Linked DNA regions of Rhodopseudomonas palustris. The protein of the gene in region 1 interacts with the protein of each later gene in a pairwise test. Links are inferred from orthologs where the notes say so. Each region holds a gene or a part of one and is shown on either strand. Other genes may lie near its edges.

Region 1 (4,838 bases):
ATACGCCGAAGGCTATCCGGGCAACCGCTACTACGGCGGCTGCGAATTCGTCGACGTCGCCGAAAACCTCGCGATCGATCGCGCCAAGAAGCTGTTCGGCGCCAATTTCGCCAACGTCCAGCCGAACTCCGGCAGCCAGATGAACCAGGCGGTGTTCCTGGCGCTGCTGCAGCCCGGCGATACCTTCATGGGCCTCGATCTCGCCGCTGGCGGCCATCTCACCCACGGCGCCCCGGTCAACATGAGCGGCAAGTGGTTCAAGCCGGTGCACTACACGGTGCGCCGTGAAGACCAGATGATCGACATGGATGCGGTCGCCAAGCTCGCCGAGGAAGCCAAGCCGAAGCTGATCATCGCCGGCGGCTCGGCCTATCCGCGCGCCTGGGACTTCAAGCGCTTCCGCGAGATCGCCGACAGTGTCGGGGCGTACTTCATGGTCGACATGGCGCACTTCGCCGGCCTCGTGGCAGGCGGCGTCCATGCCTCGCCGGTGCCGCACGCCCATGTCGTCACCACCACCACCCACAAGTCGCTGCGCGGCCCGCGCGGCGGCCTGATCCTCACCAATGACGAGGCGCTGGCCAAGAAGTTCAACTCGGCGATCTTCCCCGGCCTGCAGGGCGGCCCGCTGATGCACGTGATCGCCGCCAAGGCGGTGGCGTTCAAGGAAGCGCTGCAGCCCGACTTCAAGGTCTACGCGAAGAACGTGGTCGAAAACGCCAAGGCGCTTGCGGAAACGCTGCGTGGGGCCGGCTTCGATCTGGTCTCCGGCGGCACCGATAACCATCTGATGCTGGTCGACCTGCGGCCGAAGGGGCTGAAGGGCAACGTCTCGGAGAAGGCGCTGGTCCGCGCCGCCATCACCTGCAACAAGAACGGCATCCCGTTCGACCCCGAGAAGCCGTTCGTGACCTCCGGTCTGCGCCTCGGCACCCCGGCGGCGACCACTCGCGGATTCGGCGTCGCCGAGTTCCAGCAGGTTGGTCACTTGATCGCCGAGGTGCTGAACGCGATTGCGCAGTCGTCCGATGGCGCCGCGCCGCTGGTGGAAGCCTCGGTGAAGCAGCGGGTGAAGGAATTGACGGATCGGTTTCCGATTTATCAGTAAACAGCCCCGTGATGGCCGGCCTTGTGCCGGCCATCCACGTCTTGACGGCGTGGCACCGGTACGAAGACGTGGATGGCCGGGACGAGCCCGGCCATGACGAAAGGTGAGGGACCCATCCCCTCGAGGTCACTGAGGACGCGTCGCGATGCGCTGCCCGAACTGCAACAGCCTCGATACCCAGGTGAAGGATAGCCGCCCGACCGAGGATTCCTCGGTGATCCGACGGCGGCGGGTGTGCATCGCCTGCAACTTCCGATTCACCACCTTCGAGCGGGTGCAGCTTCGCGAGCTGATCGTGATCAAGCGCAACGGCCGCCGGGTGCCGTTCGACCGCGACAAGCTGGTGCGCTCGGTGCAGATCAGTTTGCGCAAGCGGCCGGTGGATCCGGAGCGGGTGGAGCAGATGGTATCGGCGATCGTGCGCGAGCTGGAGAGCGGCGGCGAGGCCGAGATCTCGTCGGAGATCATCGGCGAAAGCGTGATGGAGCATCTGCGCAAGCTCGACGACGTCGCCTATGTCCGGTTCGCCTCGGTGTACCGCAATTTCCGCGAGGCCAAGGATTTCGAGGCCGTGCTCGGTGAACTCTCCCACGAAGACGAGGCGAGGGCGGCGCTGGTCCGCAAATGATCTTCCGCATCCTGGAGGAGCAGATCGGCCACAAGCTCGCCGCCGAGAAGGCGGCCAAAGCCGCAGGTTCCGCCGACCAGCGTTTCATGCAATTGGCGCTGGCGCTGGGTCGGCGCGGGCAGGGGCGCACCGCGACCAATCCGGCCGTCGGCGCGGTGCTGGTCAAGGACGGCGTCATTTTCGGCCGCGGCTGGACCCAGGACGGCGGCCGCCCCCATGCCGAGGTTGAGGCTCTGCGCCGCGCCGGCGAGGCGGCGCGCGGTGCGACGCTTTATGTCACGCTGGAACCCTGCTCGCATCACGGCCGCTCGCCGCCCTGCGCCGATGCGATCGTTGCCGCCGGCATTGCTCGGGTGGTGTCGGCGATCGAAGACCCCAATCCGCTGGTCGCGGGCCAGGGCCACGCGAAGCTGCGCGCCGCCGGAATCACGGTCGAGATCGGCGTCTGCGCCGATGAGGCGACCCACGACCATGCCGGCCACCTTTGCCGGATCAGCGCCCGCCGTCCGCATGTGACGCTGAAGCTGGCGGTTTCGGCCGACGGCAAGATCGCCGCTGCCGGCCACAAGCAGGTCGCGATCACCGGCGAGGCGGCGAACGCCCGGACGCATCTCCTGCGCGCCCGGTCGGATGCGGTGCTGGTCGGCATCGGCACGGTGCTGGCCGACGATTCGGAGCTGACCTGCCGGCTGCCCGGGATGGCGGCGCAGTCGCCGATCCGTGTCGTGCTCGACCGATCCTTGCGGATTCCGTCGGCCAGCAAGCTGGTGCATTCAGCGCGGACCACGCCGCTGTGGCTGATGGCCTCGGAGATCGCGGAAGCCGCGACCGCCGCTCGGCTCGGCGCGGCCGGCGCCGAGGTGGTCCATGTGGCCGATTGCGCCTCGGCGCCGGGGCTTGATCTGCCGGCGGTGCTGCACGCGCTGTCGGACAAGGGCGTCACCCGGCTGCTGGTCGAAGGCGGCGCCCGCGTCGCCGCGGCGTTCGTCACGCAGCGGCGCGCCGACGAAATCCGGCTGTGGCGCAGCGAGACGATGATCGGGCCCGACGGGGTCGACGCGCTGGCGGGGCTGCCGCTCGCCGCGATCACCGATTCACCGCATTGGCGCGTTCGCAGCAGCGAGCGCGTCGGCTCCGACACACTCACCATTTATGATCCCAACTAGAAGGTCTTCCATGTTTACCGGCATCGTCACCGACATCGGCGAGATCGAGACCGTCAGGCCGGTCGCGCAGGGGCAGTTGCACCGGCTGCGGATTCGCTGCGCCTATGACCAGTCGACCATCGTCGACGGCGCCTCGATCGCCAGCAACGGCATCTGCATGACAGTGGTCGGCTCAGGCACCGAAGGCGGCAGGACCTGGTACGAAGTCGACGCCGGCGCCGAGACGCTGGCCAAGACCACGGCGAAAGCCTGGTCCGCCGGCACCCGGCTCAACCTGGAGCGCGCGCTCAGAATCGGCGACGAGCTCGGCGGCCACATCGTCACCGGCCATGTCGACGGCATCGCCAAGGTGGTGGCGCGCGAGGAGCTGCCCGACATGGCGCGCTTCACCCTGGAGGCTAGCCGCGAACTGGCGCGGTTCATTGCGCCGAAGGGCTCGGTGACGCTCGACGGCACCTCGCTGACGGTGAACACGGTCGAGGACACCAAATTCACGGTGCTGATCATCCCGCACACGCTGTCGGCGACCATCTTGGGCGGGTGGCAGGTCGACAGCGAGGTCAATATCGAGGTCGACCTGATGGCGCGCTATGCGGCGCGGCTCAGCGAGATGAAATAGGCGGCAGACACGGACGAGGACGTCATACGCGGGCTTGGCTTTGCGCCGGCCTCCGCCTACAACCCGCAGGCCCTCATGGTGAGGAGGCGCGAAGCGCCGTCTCGAACCATGAGCTTCGCGGCGCTCATCCTTCGAGACGCGGCCAATGGGCCGCTCCTCAGGATGAGGCCCGTACTGGCCGAGATGCAGACAACCGACCGAAGAAGAAGCGACACATGGCAGACGCGCGGCGCGCACCCCTGAAAGACCAGACCGACGTTTCGGGCGCGCGCGTCCTGATCGTCGAGGCGCGGTTCTATGACGACATCCAGGACGCGCTGCTGGAAGGCGCAGTCGCCGAGCTGAACGCTGCCGGCGCCACCCACGACGTGCTCACCGTGCCCGGCGCGCTGGAAATCCCCGCTGCGGTCGCGATCGCGATCGATGCCGCCGAGGCCGCCGGCAAGCCCTACGACGCGGCGATCGCGCTCGGTTGCGTGGTGCGCGGCGAGACCATCCATTTCGAGATCGTGTCGATGGAGTCGGCCCGTGCGCTGATGGACCTCAGCGTCGCGCGAAAGTTTCCGCTCGGCAACGGCATCATCACCGTCAACACCGACGAGCAGGCCTGGGCGCGGGCGAAGCCGGGCGACCTCAACAAGGGCGGCGACGCCGCGCGCGCCGCGCTGGCGATGCTGCGGATCAAACGCCGGTTGGCGAAGGCTTGATGCCGATGGCCGAGATCAACAAACCCGCGTTCAAGAAGCCCGATCTTAAAAAGATGACGCCGAAGGGCGAGCGTAAGGCCAACCGCCGCGGCGCGGCGCGGCTCGCCGCGGTGCAGGCACTTTACCAGATGGACATCGGCGGCGCCGGCATCAACGAGACCTTCGCCGAGTTCGAGAGCTTCTGGATCGGCAACGAGGTCGAGGGCGAGCAGTATCTGCCGGCCGAAGCCGCGTTCTTCCGCGACATCGTCTCGGGGGTGGTGCGCGAGCAAAAGCAGATCGATCCGCTGATCGACGATCTGCTCGCCCGCGGCTGGCCGCTGGCGCGGATCGACGCGATCCTGCGCGCGGTGATGCGGGCAGGGGCCTATGAGCTCGAACACCGCAAGGACATCCCGGCGCGCGTGGTTGTGTCCGAATATGTCGACGTCGCCCACGCCTTCGTCGAGAAGGACGAGACCGGCATGGTCAATGCCGTGCTCGACCAGATCGCCCGCCAGTTCCGCGAAGACGAGTTTACGCGCTGAGTGCGGGACGCCGCAATAAGAGGGCGGACTAACCTCGCCCCGCGTGCGGGGAGAGGTCGGATCGCATCGCGAGATGCGATCCG
Region 2 (4,744 bases), 260 kb from region 1 along the record:
CGTTTGTGACGGCACGACAAAACAAAACTCCGAGAACACCGATGCACGGAACTTTCGACCACGCGGGACTGCAGAATCGGACAAGCAAGTGCCCCGATACAGCTTCCGGCCAAACGCGCAACGACGCACCGCAGATCGAACAGAGCCCGCCGATTGCAAACGATTCCTGCTGGTTGGGCATCCCCCCTCGCCCAAAGCATCAGGCATTTCATCCGCGCCGAGAGGTGTTCAGGCTTCCCCTCAGCCCCGAGGTTACCTATAACGCCCGCAATCAGGTGAGTTTCGCCGGATTCCGACAGTCGCTGCGGAGGCTTGCCCCGCTCGGCTGGATCAGATTCGCAAATATTGCCGGAATTTTCGATGGCTCAGACGATTTACGTGCTGAACGGCCCGAACTTGAATCTGCTCGGGACCCGTGAGCCGGAAATCTACGGTCGCGCCACGCTGGCCGATGTCGAGAGACTGTGCACCGAGACGGCGGCCGGCTTCGGCCTGCTCGCGGTGTGCCGGCAATCCAATCGCGAAGGCGAGTTGATCGACTGGATTCATCAGGCGCGCAACGACAAGGCGGCAGGCATCGTGATCAACGCCGGGGGTTACACCCACACCTCGATCGCACTGCACGACGCTCTGATCGGCGTGCAGATCCCGACGGTGGAAGTCCATGTTTCCAACGTATTTGCGCGTGAGGACTTCCGTCACCACTCCTTCATTGCGAAGGCCGCGTTCGCCAGCCTGTGCGGCTTCGGCATCGACGGTTACCGGCTGGCCATCGCCGGCCTCGCCGCCAAACTCGGCACCAGCGCCACGGCCTGACCCCGCCCGCCCGTTCACTCAAGACATCTGGATCGACATATCATGGCCCGCCAGCCTGCAGAGAAACCCGCCGCCGAGCCGACTACCGCACCGGCGACCGACGACAGCAGCCTGATCCGCGAACTCGCGGTGCTGCTGGACGAGACCAATCTGACCGAAATCGAGATCGAACGGGCGGGTCTGCGTGTGCGCGTCGCTCGCAACGTCAGCATCGCTGCGGCGGTCCCGGCTGCTTATGCGTCGGCACCGACCACCATGGCGGTGGCGGCGGCCTCGATCGAAACGGCGACGATCGATCTTGCCAAGCATCCAGGCGTGGTGACCTCGCCGATGGTCGGCACGGTGTATTTCGCTCCGGAGCCTGGCGCCAAACCGTTCATCGACATCGGCAGCCGGGTCTCGGTCGGCGAGACCCTGTTCATCGTCGAGGCGATGAAGACCATGAACCAGATCCCCTCGCCGAAGGCCGGCGTCGTAACCCAGATCCTCGTCGAAGACGGCCAGCCGGTCGAATTCGGCGAACCGCTGGTCGTAATTGAATAGCGAGTAGCGGTTGGCGAGTGGCGAATGAGCGCGGAGGCCGCGCCTCACCTGTTCGCCATTCGCCACTCGCCCATTCGCCTCCTGTTGGCCTCTCAACCTGGCGGCCCCAATGTTTGACAAGATCCTGATAGCTAATCGCGGCGAGATCGCCCTGCGCGTGCTGCGCGCCTGCAAGGAGCTGGGCATCGCCACGGTCGCGATCCACTCCACCGCCGACGCCGACGCCATGCACGTCCGCCTCGCCGACGAAAGCGTATGCATCGGCCCACCGCCGTCCAAGGACAGCTATCTCAACGTCCCGGCACTGCTCGCCGCTTGCGAGATCACCGGTGCCGATGCGGTGCATCCCGGCTACGGCTTCCTGTCCGAAAACGCCCGCTTCGCCGAAATCCTCGCCGATCACAATCTGCACTTCATCGGCCCCAAGGCCGAACACATCCGGCTGATGGGCGACAAGATCGAGGCCAAGAAGACCGCCAAACGTCTCGGTATCCCAGTCGTGCCCGGCTCCGACGGCGCGGTCGGCCCGGATGATGACGCGATGGCGATCGCCCAGGCGATCGGCTTCCCGGTGCTGGTCAAGGCGGCGGCGGGCGGCGGCGGCCGCGGCATGAAGGTCGCCCACACCGCCGACGATCTGGCGCTGGCGATCTCAACTGCCGGTAACGAAGCCAAAGCAGCGTTCGGCGACGCCTCGGTCTATCTGGAAAAGTACCTGCAGAAGCCACGTCACATCGAGATCCAGATCCTTGGCGACGGGCGCGGCGGCGCAATCCATCTCGGAGAGCGCGACTGCTCTCTGCAGCGCCGGCATCAGAAGGTGTGGGAGGAAAGCCCCTCACCGGTAATCAGCGCCGAGGCGCGCGCCCGGATCGGCGGGATCTGCGCCAAGGCGATGCAGGACATGCAGTACCTCGGCGTCGGCACGATCGAGTTTCTTTACGAGGATGGCGAGTTCTACTTCATCGAAATGAACACCCGCATTCAGGTCGAGCATCCGGTGACCGAAATGATCACCGGTATCGATCTTGTGCTGGAGCAGATCCGCATCGCCGCCGGCGGCGATCTGCCTGTGACCCAGGATGAGATCACCCTCAACGGCCATGCCATCGAGTGCCGGGTCAACGCCGAGAACCCGGTGACCTTCCGCCCGTCTCCGGGCAAGATCGCGCGCTACCATCCGCCGGGGGGCCTCGGCATCCGGATCGATTCAGCGGTATTCCAAGGCTATACGATCCCCCCCTACTACGACTCTCTGGTCGGTAAGCTGATCGTCCACGGCAAGACGCGGGGCGAATGCCTGATGCGGCTCCGCCGGGCGTTGGACGAGATGGTGGTGGACGGGGTTGAAACCACACTGCCTCTGTTCCGCGCGCTGGTGCGAGAGCCCTCGATCATCGACGGCGATTACCATATCCATTGGCTCGAGCAGTATCTGGCCTCGGGAGTCCCGCAGGGTTGACGCGGCAGCCTCGTCCATCGGCATAGCTTCGCGCGATCCGCCGGCTCGCTTCTGAGCATGGAGGATAAAACTCAGTTCCTCGGGAACCGAACGCCTTCGCCCGCGTTATAAAGCGTTTAGAGCTCTGCTTTGTGACACGCCTGGGGGATGGCTTGGTTGGTTTCTTAGGTGCTGGAGACGCGCGGTGACGCCTGAATCCGCGCGGAAGCGCTCTTTTGCCCAGATCGCCCTTTTGTCGCTGTCGTTCGCCGTGCTGGTCGCTATCAGCATCGCGTCGGTGTACTGGCTGCAGAAGGCGCGCGAGGACAACGCCTGGGTCGCCCACACCCTCGAAGTCCAGAACCAGATCGCGCTGGCGCAACTGCAGCTCCGCCGCGCAGAAAGCGCCGAACGCGGCTATGTGCTGACCCGCCAGGACGACCTGATTGCTCAATTCGAGGAAGCCGCGTCCGATGTCGTGCCGCGACTGAAGCGGCTTCGCGACTTCGTCGCCGACAATACCGCGCAGGTCCCGTTCATCGACGAGGCGATCGCCTCCGCCACCGCCCGAATCGAACGGTTTCGTCAGGTCATCGCCCTTGCGCAGCAGGACCGGATCAATGACGCCTTGCAGTTGCTGCGCGACATTGATGGCCGCCGTGCCATGGACATCCTGACTTCCGCGCTGACCGCGATGCGCCAGGAGGAAAACCGGCTGTTCTCGGAGCGCACCACTGCCGCCGACCGCAGCCAGGCACTCGCCACCATCATCACCACGACCGGCTCCGGGTTGGTGCTGGTGCTCGCCGGGATGTCGATCTTCCTGGTCCGCCGCTCCGCGCGAGCGCGCGACGAGGCCGAAACGCAGCTTCGTGAGAACAATCTCAACCTCGAATCCACCGTCCAGGAGCGGACCACCGACCTGCGCGAGGCCAATGAGGAGATCCAGCGCTTCGCCTACATCGTCAGCCACGATCTGCGCTCGCCGCTGGTCAACATCATGGGCTTCACCAGCGAGCTGGAAGAGCTGCGCAGCGACATCTTCCGCCGCATCGCCACGCTGAGCCGGGAAGTCGCCGGCAAGCAGAGCGCCGCCAATGCCGACAGCGACGGCGAGCCGGAACTGGAGCCGGCCGACCGTCAGCTCTCCGAGGATTTCACCGAAGCGCTCGGCTTCATCAAATCCTCGATCGGCAAGATGGACCGCCTGATCAGCGCCATCCTGAATCTCACCCGCGAAGGGCGCCGCCAGTTCCAGCCGGTGCGGATCGACACCCGAGAGTTGATCGAAAACATCGCCTCCACCGTGGCGCATCAGGCCGCCGAGGCCGACGCTCAGATCCGGATCGAACCATTGCCGGAGATCGTCAGCGACCGTCTGGCGCTTGAACAGATTTTCTCCAATCTCATCGATAACGCCCTGAAATATCTGAAAGATGGCGTGCCGGGCGACATCGTGATCCGAGGCCGGCAGAAGCTGGGCTTCGTGATCTTCGAGATCGCGGACAATGGCCGGGGGATTGATCCGAAGGACCACCAGAGAATCTTTGATCTTTTTCGCCGCGCCGGTACACAGGATCGGCCCGGCCAAGGGATCGGGCTCGCCCATGTGCGAGCCCTGGTGCGGCGGCTGGGCGGCACCATGTCGGTTTCTTCCGCACTCGGCGAAGGCTCGACCTTCACCATCACCCTGCCGGCCCGATGGACGGCAAACAAGAGTCAGGAACAGCGCGCATGAGTAACCCTGTCACCATCATCATGATCGAGGACGACGAGGGGCATGCCCGTCTGATCGAGCGGAATATCCGCCGCTCCGGCGTCAACAACGAGATCATCCCGTTCACCTCGGGGACGGCCGCGCTGAATTATCTGTTCGGCAGCGACGGCACCGGCATCGAACACAAGCATCGCGCCCTGCTGGTGCTGCTCGACCTCAACCTGCCC

The links. The genes of interacting proteins can lie anywhere in the genome.
Region 2: the proteins of ribD (region 1) and accC interact in binary tests that used the Escherichia coli proteins (3 or more experiments, as listed by UniProt). The link is inferred for Rhodopseudomonas palustris from one-to-one orthologs.

The regions. Positions count from the first base shown.
Region 1 is NZ_CP041387.1:1,976,464-1,981,301, forward strand. Bases 880-3,817 are described here. They hold ribD (bifunctional diaminohydroxyphosphoribosylaminopyrimidine deaminase/5-amino-6-(5-phosphoribosylamino)uracil reductase RibD), read left to right. Parts: upstream 880-1,732; coding sequence 1,733-2,902; downstream 2,903-3,817. Other genes in these bases: glyA (serine hydroxymethyltransferase), read left to right, coding at 880-1,108; nrdR (transcriptional regulator NrdR), read left to right, coding at 1,254-1,736; FLL57_RS09020 (riboflavin synthase), read left to right, coding at 2,913-3,521; ribH (6,7-dimethyl-8-ribityllumazine synthase), read left to right, coding at 3,737-3,817. In the rest of the region: more of glyA, read left to right, coding at 1-879; more of ribH, read left to right, coding at 3,818-4,228; transcription antitermination factor NusB, read left to right, coding at 4,234-4,755. UniProt on the Escherichia coli protein: Converts 2,5-diamino-6-(ribosylamino)-4(3h)-pyrimidinone 5'-phosphate into 5-amino-6-(ribosylamino)-2,4(1h,3h)-pyrimidinedione 5'-phosphate.
Region 2 is NZ_CP041387.1:1,715,193-1,719,936, reverse strand. Bases 742-3,644 are described here. They hold accC (acetyl-CoA carboxylase biotin carboxylase subunit), read left to right. Parts: upstream 742-1,468; coding sequence 1,469-2,821; downstream 2,822-3,644. Other genes in these bases: FLL57_RS07790 (sensor histidine kinase), read left to right, coding at 3,006-3,644; accB (acetyl-CoA carboxylase biotin carboxyl carrier protein), read left to right, coding at 859-1,359; aroQ (type II 3-dehydroquinate dehydratase), read left to right, coding at 742-816. In the rest of the region: more of aroQ, read left to right, coding at 361-741; more of FLL57_RS07790, read left to right, coding at 3,645-4,538; FLL57_RS07785 (response regulator), read left to right, coding at 4,535-4,744. UniProt on the Escherichia coli protein: This protein is a component of the acetyl coenzyme A carboxylase complex; first, biotin carboxylase catalyzes the carboxylation of the carrier protein and then the transcarboxylase transfers the carboxyl group to form malonyl-CoA.